DNA from 3 places in the Pseudomonas sp. NA-150 genome. Region 1 is predicted to be linked to each of the others. Evidence: predicted binding sites of a transcription regulator. Region 1 holds the regulator's gene; each other region holds the start of a gene.
The links. The regulator sigma-54, encoded in region 1, starts transcription at its own class of promoters, with help from an activator protein. The targets are predictions, from matches to a motif close to ANTGGCATNNANNTTGCTNT.
Positions count from the first base shown of each region.

Region 2: a site for sigma-54 is predicted at 1,003-1,022, ahead of nirB (nitrite reductase large subunit NirB). Genes of this name have one in related genera too.
Region 3: a site for sigma-54 is predicted at 1,556-1,575, ahead of flgB (flagellar basal body rod protein FlgB). Genes of this name have one in related genera too.

Region 1 covers NZ_CP172305.1:716,193-719,470, forward strand. Annotated here, with positions in the region: gene rapZ (RNase adapter RapZ) at 1-153, opposite strand, end outside; gene ptsN (PTS IIA-like nitrogen regulatory protein PtsN) at 156-620, opposite strand; gene hpf (ribosome hibernation-promoting factor, HPF/YfiA family) at 633-941, opposite strand; gene ACF0H7_RS03485 (RNA polymerase factor sigma-54) at 1,056-2,546, opposite strand; gene lptB (LPS export ABC transporter ATP-binding protein) at 2,734-3,278, opposite strand, start outside.
Region 2 covers NZ_CP172305.1:4,234,730-4,238,007, forward strand. Annotated here, with positions in the region: gene ACF0H7_RS20045 (molybdopterin-dependent oxidoreductase) at 1-632, opposite strand, end outside; gene nirB (nitrite reductase large subunit NirB) at 1,240-3,278, shown strand, end outside.
Region 3 covers NZ_CP172305.1:4,836,251-4,839,528, forward strand. Annotated here, with positions in the region: gene ACF0H7_RS22820 (flagellar hook assembly protein FlgD) at 1-638, opposite strand, end outside; gene flgC (flagellar basal body rod protein FlgC) at 654-1,097, opposite strand; gene flgB (flagellar basal body rod protein FlgB) at 1,101-1,511, opposite strand; gene cheR (protein-glutamate O-methyltransferase CheR) at 1,771-2,598, opposite strand; gene ACF0H7_RS22840 (chemotaxis protein CheV) at 2,652-3,278, opposite strand, start outside.

The DNA.
Region 1 (3,278 bases):
AGCCAGTTCGGTATGGATCAGCGCGCGCTCGGCCAATTCGGGCAACAAACCGGCCGGCAGATTATCGATGCAGTAAAAGCCACTGTCCTCCAGCACATCGAGCGCGGTGCTCTTGCCGGAACCCGATCTACCACTGACGATAATCATGCGCATGATTAGTGACCGCTCTGTATGTCCAGGACAACTTGATACAGGGCTTCATTGCTGGCTGCACTGCGCAGCTTGTCACGCACATCCTTGCGGTCGAGCATGCCTGCAATCTGCCGCAGCAATTCCAGGTGTGCATCGGTGGCGGCTTCGGGGACGAGCAGGACGAACAGCAAATCCACGGGCGCGCCATCGATGGCGTCATATTCTATGGGGTGATCCAGGTGAACCAGGGCGCTGATCGGCTGGCTGCAACCTTTCAGGCGGCAATGAGGAATGGCGATGCCATTGCCAAAGCCGGTCGAGCCAAGTTTTTCACGAGCGATCAGGCTCTCGTAAACATCTTGCTCAAACAGTTCGGGCACTTCGCGGACGATCACATTGGCAATCGTCTCGAGCGCGCGTTTTTTACTGCCACCCGGCACGTTCACGAGTGAACGGCCAGGGGTCAGGATGTTTTCAAGTCGAATCATGAGTAGGGGGTGTTAGCGAGCTGTCGCACCCTTGAGGATGCTTTGCTGCTTTTCCTTATGCTTGAGCAATTGTCGGTCGAGCTTGTCAGTCAGGAGGTCGATGGCTGCGTACATGTCGTCATGTTCGGCGTTGGCGACCACCTCTCCACCGTGGATATGCAGTGTGGCTTCGATCTTCTGTTTCAGCTTCTCGACCGCCATGGTCACTTGCACATTGGTAATCTTGTCAAAGTGCCCTTCGAGTTTCTTGAGTTTGGCCTCAATGTATTCGCGCATGGGCTTTGTCACTTCAAGCTGGTGTCCACTGATGTTGACTTGCATACAGCTTCTCCTTCGTTGCCAGTGCATAAAGAGGCAGGCTGGAATGCCTGCCACTGGAACGCTGTGGCTCTTAGCCTGACCGGTCTGTAAGCGAATCTCAGACTGGCTTGGGCGTCACATCAATCGCTTGCGCTCGCTCGAAGGCGCGATCCCAAGTGATTCGCGGTATTTGGCGACTGTGCGACGGGCTACTTGAATGCCTTGTGCCTCCAGTAAACCAGCGATCTTGCTGTCACTCAACGGCTTTTTCTGATTTTCCGCCGCAACCAGTTTTTTGATGATTGCGCGTATCGCCGTGGACGAGCATTCACCGCCCTCGGAGGTGCTGACGTGGCTGGAGAAGAAGTACTTCAGCTCATAAATGCCACGCGGGGTGTGCATGAATTTCTGCGTGGTAACGCGGGAAATCGTCGACTCGTGCATGCCAACCGCTTCCGCGATGTCGTGCAGGACCAACGGTTTCATCGCTTCGTCGCCGTACTCAAGGAAGCCACGTTGATGCTCGACGATTTGCGTGGCGACTTTCATCAGCGTTTCGTTGCGGCTTTGCAGGCTCTTGATGAACCAACGGGCTTCCTGCAGCTGATTGCGCATGAAGGTGTTGTCGGCGCTGGTGTCGGCGCGGCGGACGAAGCCGGCGTACTGCGGATTGACCCGCAGGCGCGGCACGGACTCTTGATTGAGTTCGACCAGCCAGCGTTCGTTGTCCTTGCGCACGATAACGTCGGGCACGACGTACTCGGCTTCGGTGGACTCGATCTGCGAACCCGGACGCGGGTTGAGGCTCTGTACCAGTTCAATCACCTGGCGCAGTTCGTCTTCCTTGAGCTTCATGCGCCGCATCAGCTGCGCGTAGTCACGGCTGCCCAGCAAATCGATGAAGTCGGTCACCAGGCGCTGTGCTTCGGCCAGCCAGCGGGTTTTCAACGGCATCTGGCGCAGTTGCAGCAGCAGGCATTCGCTGAGGTTGCGGGCACCGATACCGGCCGGCTCGAATTGTTGAATTCGATGCAGGACCGCTTCGATTTCATCTAGCTCGACATCCATCTCCGGATCGAAGGCATCGAGGATTTCCTCGAGCGACTCGTCAAGGTAGCCCTGATTGTTGATGCAATCGATCAGGGTCACGGCAATCAGACGATCGGTGTCGGACATCGGGGCCAGGTTCAGTTGCCACAGCAGATGGCTTTGCAGGCTTTCACCGACCGAGGTACGGGTGGTGAAGTCCCACTCGTCATCATCGTTGCTGGGCAGGCTGCTGGCGCTGGTCTGGTAGACGTCTTCCCAGGCGGTGTCGACGGGCAGCTCGCTAGGAATGCGCTCGTTCCACTCGCCGTCTTCCAGGTTGTCTACCGTGGGGGCAGCTTCCTGGTACGTCGGTTCCTGGACATCAGGATTGGGTTTCTCGATGTTGTCGGCCAGCGGGTCGGCGTTATCGAAGTCGTCGCCTTCTTCCTGGCGCTCGAGCATAGGATTGGATTCCAACGCTTCCTGGATCTCTTGTTGAAGGTCCAGGGTCGACAGTTGGAGTAGACGGATGGCCTGTTGCAGCTGCGGTGTCATCGTCAGCTGCTGGCCCATTCTCAGGACTAGCGATGGTTTCATGGCAGGGGCTAAACACCTTATTCGCCGGCGCACATGCGCCATCCACTACAGGGCGCCGGAGCGCCAACTTAAGCAAATTATATGCCTGAAACCTAAGTGTTTGCCTAGGGTGTGGTGACAATTAATATACTTGCCAACCACCGCACCCTAGTGTCCGTCGCCTATGAAGAGCGAAACACCGCAGAACTTACAGGCGGAACTCATGGCCGAGGTAAACCTCTTTAACCAGTTGGTTGGCCAGAATTGTCTCCGCATCACCCTCAGCGATCAGTTGCCCGTCGTTGACGATGTACGCGGTTTCACAGATATCCAGCGTCTCACGAACGTTGTGGTCCGTGATCAGAACGCCGATGCCCTTGGCTTTCAAGTGGTGGATGATCTGTTTGATATCGCCGACCGAGATCGGGTCGACGCCGGCAAACGGTTCATCGAGCAGAATGAACTTGGGCGATGTGGCCAGGGCGCGGGCGATTTCTACCCGGCGGCGCTCACCACCGGACAGGCTCATGCCCAGGTTGTCGCGAATGTGGCTGATGTGGAATTCCTGCAGCAGGCTTTCCAGCTCCTTGCGACGTGCGGCGCGGTCGAGTTCCTTACGGGTCTCGAGGATGGCCATGATGTTGTCGGCCACCGAGAGCTTGCGGAAAATCGACGCTTCCTGCGGCAGATAGCCGATACCGGAGCGTGCGCGGCCGTGCATGGGCTGATGGCTGACGTCGAGGTCATCGATCA
Region 2 (3,278 bases), 3.4 Mb from region 1:
CCAGCCTTGTCCGCCGTCGCACTGCGGCGCGGATCGACCACGATCAACTTCGCCCCGGCCTTGACCCGATCCATCATGCGCAGGAACAGGATCGGGTGACAGTCCGCCATGTTGGCGCCGATGACGAAGAACAGCTCGGCATGGTCGAAGTCTTCATAAGAGCCCGGCGGCCCATCGGCGCCCAGCGACAACTTATAACCACTGCCGGCGCTGGCCATGCACAGCCGTGAGTTGGACTCGATGTGCGGGGTGCGCACGAAACCCTTGGCCAATTTGTTGGCCAGGTATTGCGCCTCCAGCGACATTTGCCCCGACACATAAAACGCCAGCGCGTCCGGGCCATGTTGGTCGAGGATGCCGCGCAGGCGCCGGGCGGTTTCGCTGATCGCCTGGTCGATTGGCGTGCGCACCGGGTCGCGGCTGCGCTCATGACGCAGGTACGCGTACTCCATCCGGCCCGAGTCGGCGATGGCCTGGCCACTGGTGGTGCCCTTGGTGCACAGGCGCCCGAAGTTGCTCGGATGGGTCGTGTCGCCGGTGACCTTGACCACTCGGTTATCGGCGACCTGCATGACAATGCCGCACCCCACACCACAGTAAGGACACACGCTGCGCACTGTTTTATTCGCCATGGATCACCCCTAATCGAGAACAAAAAAAAGCGCCCTGCAGCCCTCCGTCGAAACGGGGACTGCACGGCGCCTTTGTCGTGAAGATGGCAATCGGCGTTGACTACCTGTGCGAGGTGCTTTGCAAAGCACACGCCAGAGTGGCCATAGGGCGATTTTTAGCGGGGTGGCGGTTGAAAACCGCGAATCAAACAGCACGGCGGATGCACGGATTTAAAGCGACGCCCCCTGTCGGCGCACCAAGCCAACGCAAAAACCTGATGCAAGCATAGATTTCGTAGGCGCTGCCGAAGGCTGAGACAGGTACTAAAAAGCGGTGAATATCCTGAGGTTATCGCAGGCTTCGGCGGCTCCTACAGGGGACTCACGCATAACTGGCACAAGCTCTGCATAAGCTTCACCAGCCCCACCATGAACATCTGGCAGGAGCGCCCGGTCGATCAACGAAGATCGCCAGCCCTGAATAAGGGCCACGGGCTAATCAGGTGCACCCGGCAGCGTGGCCCGGTGACACCCATGAATCAACAGGCAAAGGCGCCTGGGACCGAAAGGTTCCGGGCGCTTTTTTTTTGCTTTCGAAAAACCTGATTGGCTTTGGCCGGGACGTCTTATGAATTCCATCGTCGCTGCTTTCGACCCCGCTTCTGTTAACCCGCTGCAGACCCTGATCGTGATTGGCAACGGCATGGTCGGTCACCATTGCGTCGAACAGTTGATCGCTGCCGGTGCGCTGAATCGCTATCAGATTCATGTGTTCGGTGAGGAACCCCAGCGCGCCTACGACCGCGTGCACCTGTCCGAATACTTCGGCGGTCGCGACGCCGAGTCGCTGGCCATGAGTGACGCTTCGCTGTATCAGCAAAACGGCCTGACGCTGCACCTCGGCGTGCCGGTGCTGGAGATCGACCGCGTGCGCCGCGAGGTGATCACCGCCCACGGCTGCTTCGCCTACGACACCCTGGTGCTGGCCACCGGCTCGTACCCCTTCGTGCCACCGATTGAAGGCGCCGAGGGCAATTCGCGGCTGGTCTATCGCACCCTCGACGACCTCGACACCATCCGCGCCGCGGCCAACCAGGCGCGCCGTGGCGTGGTGGTCGGTGGTGGCCTGCTGGGTCTGGAAGCGGCCAATGCGCTGAAATCGCTGGGTCTCGAAGCCCACGTGGTGGAGTTCGCCCCACGCCTGATGCCAGTGCAACTGGACGATTTTGGCGGCGCGGCGCTGAAGGCGCGCATCGAAACCCTGGGCGTCGGCGTGCACCTATCCCGCGCCACTCAATCGATCAGCGCCGGCGAGGACTATCGCTACCGGATGAATTTCGCCAACGACGAGTTTCTCGAAACCGACTTGATTGTGTTCTCGGCCGGCATTCGTCCGCAGGACGCGCTGGCCCGCCAGTGCAAGCTGGAACTCGGCCCACGCGGCGGCATCGCCATCGACGAGCATTGCCGCACCAGCGACGCCGACATCTTTGCCATCGGCGAATGCGCGGCGTGGAACGGCAGCGTCTTCGGCCTGGTCGCGCCTGGGTATCAGATGGCGCGTAACGTCGCCGCACAACTGTGCGAGCAGGATGCCGAGCCGTTCTTCGGCGCCGACATGTCGACCAAACTCAAACTGCTCGGGGTCGATGTCGGCTCCATCGGCGATGCCCATGGCGCCTTGCCAGGCTCGCGCAGCTACCGCTTTATCGACGAAGCCACCTCCAGCTACCGGCGTCTGGTGGTCTCCGCCGACGGCAAAACCGTGCTCGGCGCAGTACTGGTGGGCGACAACAGTTACTACGACACGCTGCTGCAATATGCGCAGAACGGCATCGCCCTGCCCGCCGATCCATCCAGCCTGATCCTGCCCCGTGGCGAAGGCGCGCCGACCCTGGGCGTCGATGCACTGCCTGCGGCCGCCACTGTGTGCTCGTGCCATAACGTCAGCAAAGGCGCGATCTGCTCGGCGATCGACAGCGGCTGCGGCGACCTCGCCAGCCTCAAGGGCCAGACCAAGGCCGGCACTGGTTGTGGCGGCTGCTCGGCGCTGCTCAAGCAAGTCTTCGAGCATGAGTTGAGCGCACGCGGCGTGGTGGTGGACAAGAGCCTTTGCGAGCACTTTTCCTATACCCGTCAGGAGCTGTATTCGATGGTGCGCATCGAAGGCATCGAAACCTTCGACGCCCTGCTCGCGCGCCATGGTCGCGGTGAACACGGCTGCGATCTGTGCAAGCCGGTGGTGGGTTCGATCCTCGCCTCATGCTGGAACCGGCCGATCCAGGAGCCATGGCTGGTGCCGTTGCAGGACACCAACGACACCTTCATGGCCAACATGCAGAAGAACGGCACCTATTCGGTGGTGCCACGGATTCCGGGCGGCGAAGTGACCCCGGACGGCCTGATCGCCATCGGTGCCGTAGCGAAAAAATATGACCTCTACACCAAGATCACCGGCGGCCAGCGCATCGACCTGTTCGGCGCGCAACTGCACGAACTGCCGGACATCTGGGCCGAGCTGATCGCCGCCGGGTTCGAAACCGGCCACGCCTACGGTAAGTCCACGCGCACCGTGAAGTCCTGCGTCGGCAGCACCTGGTGCCGTTATGGCGTGCAAGACAGCGTGAAGATGGCGCTGCGGATCGAGGATCGCTACAAGGGCCTGCG
Region 3 (3,278 bases), 2.8 Mb from region 1:
AGAGTCATTTCCGCGCCTGCCGTACCTACCGTCACACTGCTGACGGTCGCAGGCAACAGCGTTTTCACCGAGCCAGGGGTGCCGCCCACGGTGGCTGTCGCGACAAAACTGTAGTTACCGGACGCCTGTACCGTGCCGTCAGTGGACTTGCCATCCCAAGTAAAGGAGGTGTTGCCCGCTGGCTGCGTACCGAGGTCGACCGTGGAGACCTGGACGCCCTTGCTGTCGTATACCTTGACCGTCGTTGCCGTACTCGACGATGGTAGAACCACCGTGCCAGTGAGCCCCTTGCTGGTATCGACGTTGGTGGCGCCGGTATCGACAACCACCGAGCGCCCGACCAGTGCCGACGCCTGCAGGGCCTGGGACGACTGATATTGGCTGGCAATGCTGTCGACCGAAGTACTCAGGTTCTGCGTCGCTTCCAGGCTACTGAACTGAGCCAGTTGCGCCACGAACGCGGTGTTGTCCTGCGGGGACAAAGGGTCCTGGTTCTTCAGCTGCGTTACCAACAACTGCAGAAAGGCATCTTTGCCCAGCGCAGAAGTGCCTGTTGGATTGGACGCTGAAGCTGCCTGTGACGACAGCTGATCAACAACCGACTGGGCGGTATTGTTGTTGACGTTAGTAGTACTCATCGACTGCGCCTCTTGTTACTGACCGAGGGTCAGAACCTTCTGCATCATGGTTTTGGCGGTGTTCATCATGTCCGCGTTAGTCTGGAACGAGCGACTGGCTGAAATCATGTCCGCCATCTCTTGCACCACGTTGACGTTCGGGTAGTAGACATAACCGTTCTTGTCGGCCGCCGGATGATTCGGCTCATAGCGCGCTTCGAGGTTGCCTTGATCCTGAACAATCCCGGCCACCTGAACGCCTTGACCGGCCTGGCCCTGATCGGCAAACAGCGAACCGCTGTCGCCATCGGCCTGACCCTGCATCACGGTGGAGAACACCGGGTGACGCGCGCGGTAAGTCTGATCCATGCTCGATGACACGGTTTCGGCGTTGGCGATGTTACTGGCCACGGTGTTCAAGCGAGTGGTCTGTGCGCTCATGCCGCTACCGGCAATGTTGAAAACGCTGGCAAGAGACATGAATTACTCTCCACGAAGGGCTGAAACCAACCCTTTGAATCTGTTGTTAAGAAGGGTGAAACTGGCCTGGAAACCCACCGAGTTCTGCGCGTAGTTGGCCTGTTCGACCTGCGCATCGACGGTGTTCTGGTCCAGCGACGGCTGGCTCGGAGTGCGGTACAGCAAGGTACCGTCGGTGTCGGCCAGACCGTCCGCTTCGATGTGGCGGCTGTTGGTGGTATTCAGGGCGAATGTGCCGCCGTTCTTGGTCTTGTCGGCCTGCGCTGCCAACACGGCCGAGAATTCAAGATCCCGGGCCTTGTAGTTGGGGGTATCGGCGTTGGCGATGTTGTTGGCCAAGACTTCGGCACGCTGGGCGCGAAACGCCAGTGCTTGCTCGTGGATACCTAGCGCTTTATCGAAGCTGATGCTCATGTCGGGAAACCTTTAGCGGCTGACCTGATTTTCGTACATGAGACATAGCAATCAGCGTGCCAGCTTGTGCAACGCCGTATTTCAAGGGTTTGCGAGGTGTTGCCAGGCGGCAATGCCAGAAAAGCGGCAAGGCATTTCCGCTGAACACAGGCAAAGCGGCAATCCCGGCGCCGCTTTTTTGCCATGTGCGCTGCCGGTGGTTTTGCCGGCATAAAAAAGGAGACCCAAGGTCTCCTTCTCTATGGTCAGACCCCGGCGCTTATTTCGCCTGGTAGATGATCCCCGGACTGCACTGAACCATCTGGTAATGATCCGGCAAACCGTTGAGCGCTTCAGAAGCGCCAAGGAACAGGTAACCGCCCGGCTTCAAGGTGCTGTGAATGCGCAGCAGGATGTCTTTCTTCACTTCGGCAGAGAAGTAGATCAGCACGTTGCGGCAGAACACGATGTCGAACTTGCCCAGGCTGGCGTAGCTGTCGAGCAGGTTGAAGGAGCGGAACTCCACGCGACTTTTGATCGGCGCCTTGATCGCCCAGCGGCCCGGAGCCTTGGTATCGAAATAGCGTTGCAGGCGCTCCGGGGAAAGCCCGCGACCGATGGCCAGGCTGTCGTATTCACCCGACTTGCAGTTGGTCAACATGCTCCCGGACAAGTCAGTGGCAACGATCTGCACACCACTTTTTAGCTGACCCATGTTGGTTCGCTCGAACTCATCGATCGACATCGACAGCGAGTACGGTTCCTGCCCCGACGAACAGGCCGCCGACCAGATCCGCAGACGCTGATTCGGGCTGGCCTTGATCGCCTCGGGAAGTACTTTGTTCTTCAGTACTTCGAACGGATAGGTGTCACGAAACCACAGGGTTTCGTTGGTGGTCATTGCGTCCACCACCTGCTCGCGCAAACCGCTGCGTGGCTGGGACTGGATACGCTGAATCAACTCGCCCAGGGATTTGAAGCCCTGCTGCTCCATCAGCTTGTTGAGACGGCTGGAGACCAGGTACTGCTTGTTTTCACCCAGCAAGATGCCACAGGCTTTTTCCAGGAAAACCCGGAACTGTTCGAAATCCAAATTACCCGTAGACAAAGAAACCGCCTCTTAAATCGTGTGTACCAACGGCGGGCGAGGCCCGCCGGTGACTATTGCGCTGCTTTGATCCTGTCGACCACCCGGGAGGCGAGGTCATCAGGGCGGAACTTGGCAAGAAAGTCATCAGCGCCGACTTTCTTGACCATGGCCTGGTTGAACACACCCGACAACGAAGTATGCAGGATGATATGTAACTTTTGCATGCGCGGATCGCTGCGAATCTCCGCGGTGAGGGTATAGCCATCCATTTCCGGCATTTCGATGTCTGAAATCATCATCAAAAATTCTTCTTCGGGCTTCTTTCCCTCGTCGACCATTTTGCGCAGATACTCCAGCGCCTGGCGACCGTCATTCAATGCCACCACTTCGACACCGACCGTTTGCAGGCAACGCGACACCTGTTTGCGTGCCACTGACGAGTCATCGACCGTCAGTACGCGCAACGACAGCGCCTTGGTCTGCGTCTCGACATCAACGACGCCGACCGAAATATTTTCCGACGTGGGCGCCACTTCGGAGAGGACTTTCTCCACGTCGATGATTTCCACCAACTGGTTGTCGACCCGCGTCACCGCCGTCAGGTAGTGATCGCGACCGGTGCCCTTGGGTGGTGGATGGATCTCTTCCCAGTTCATATTGACGATGCGTTCGACGGAATGCACCAGGAAGCCCTGAAT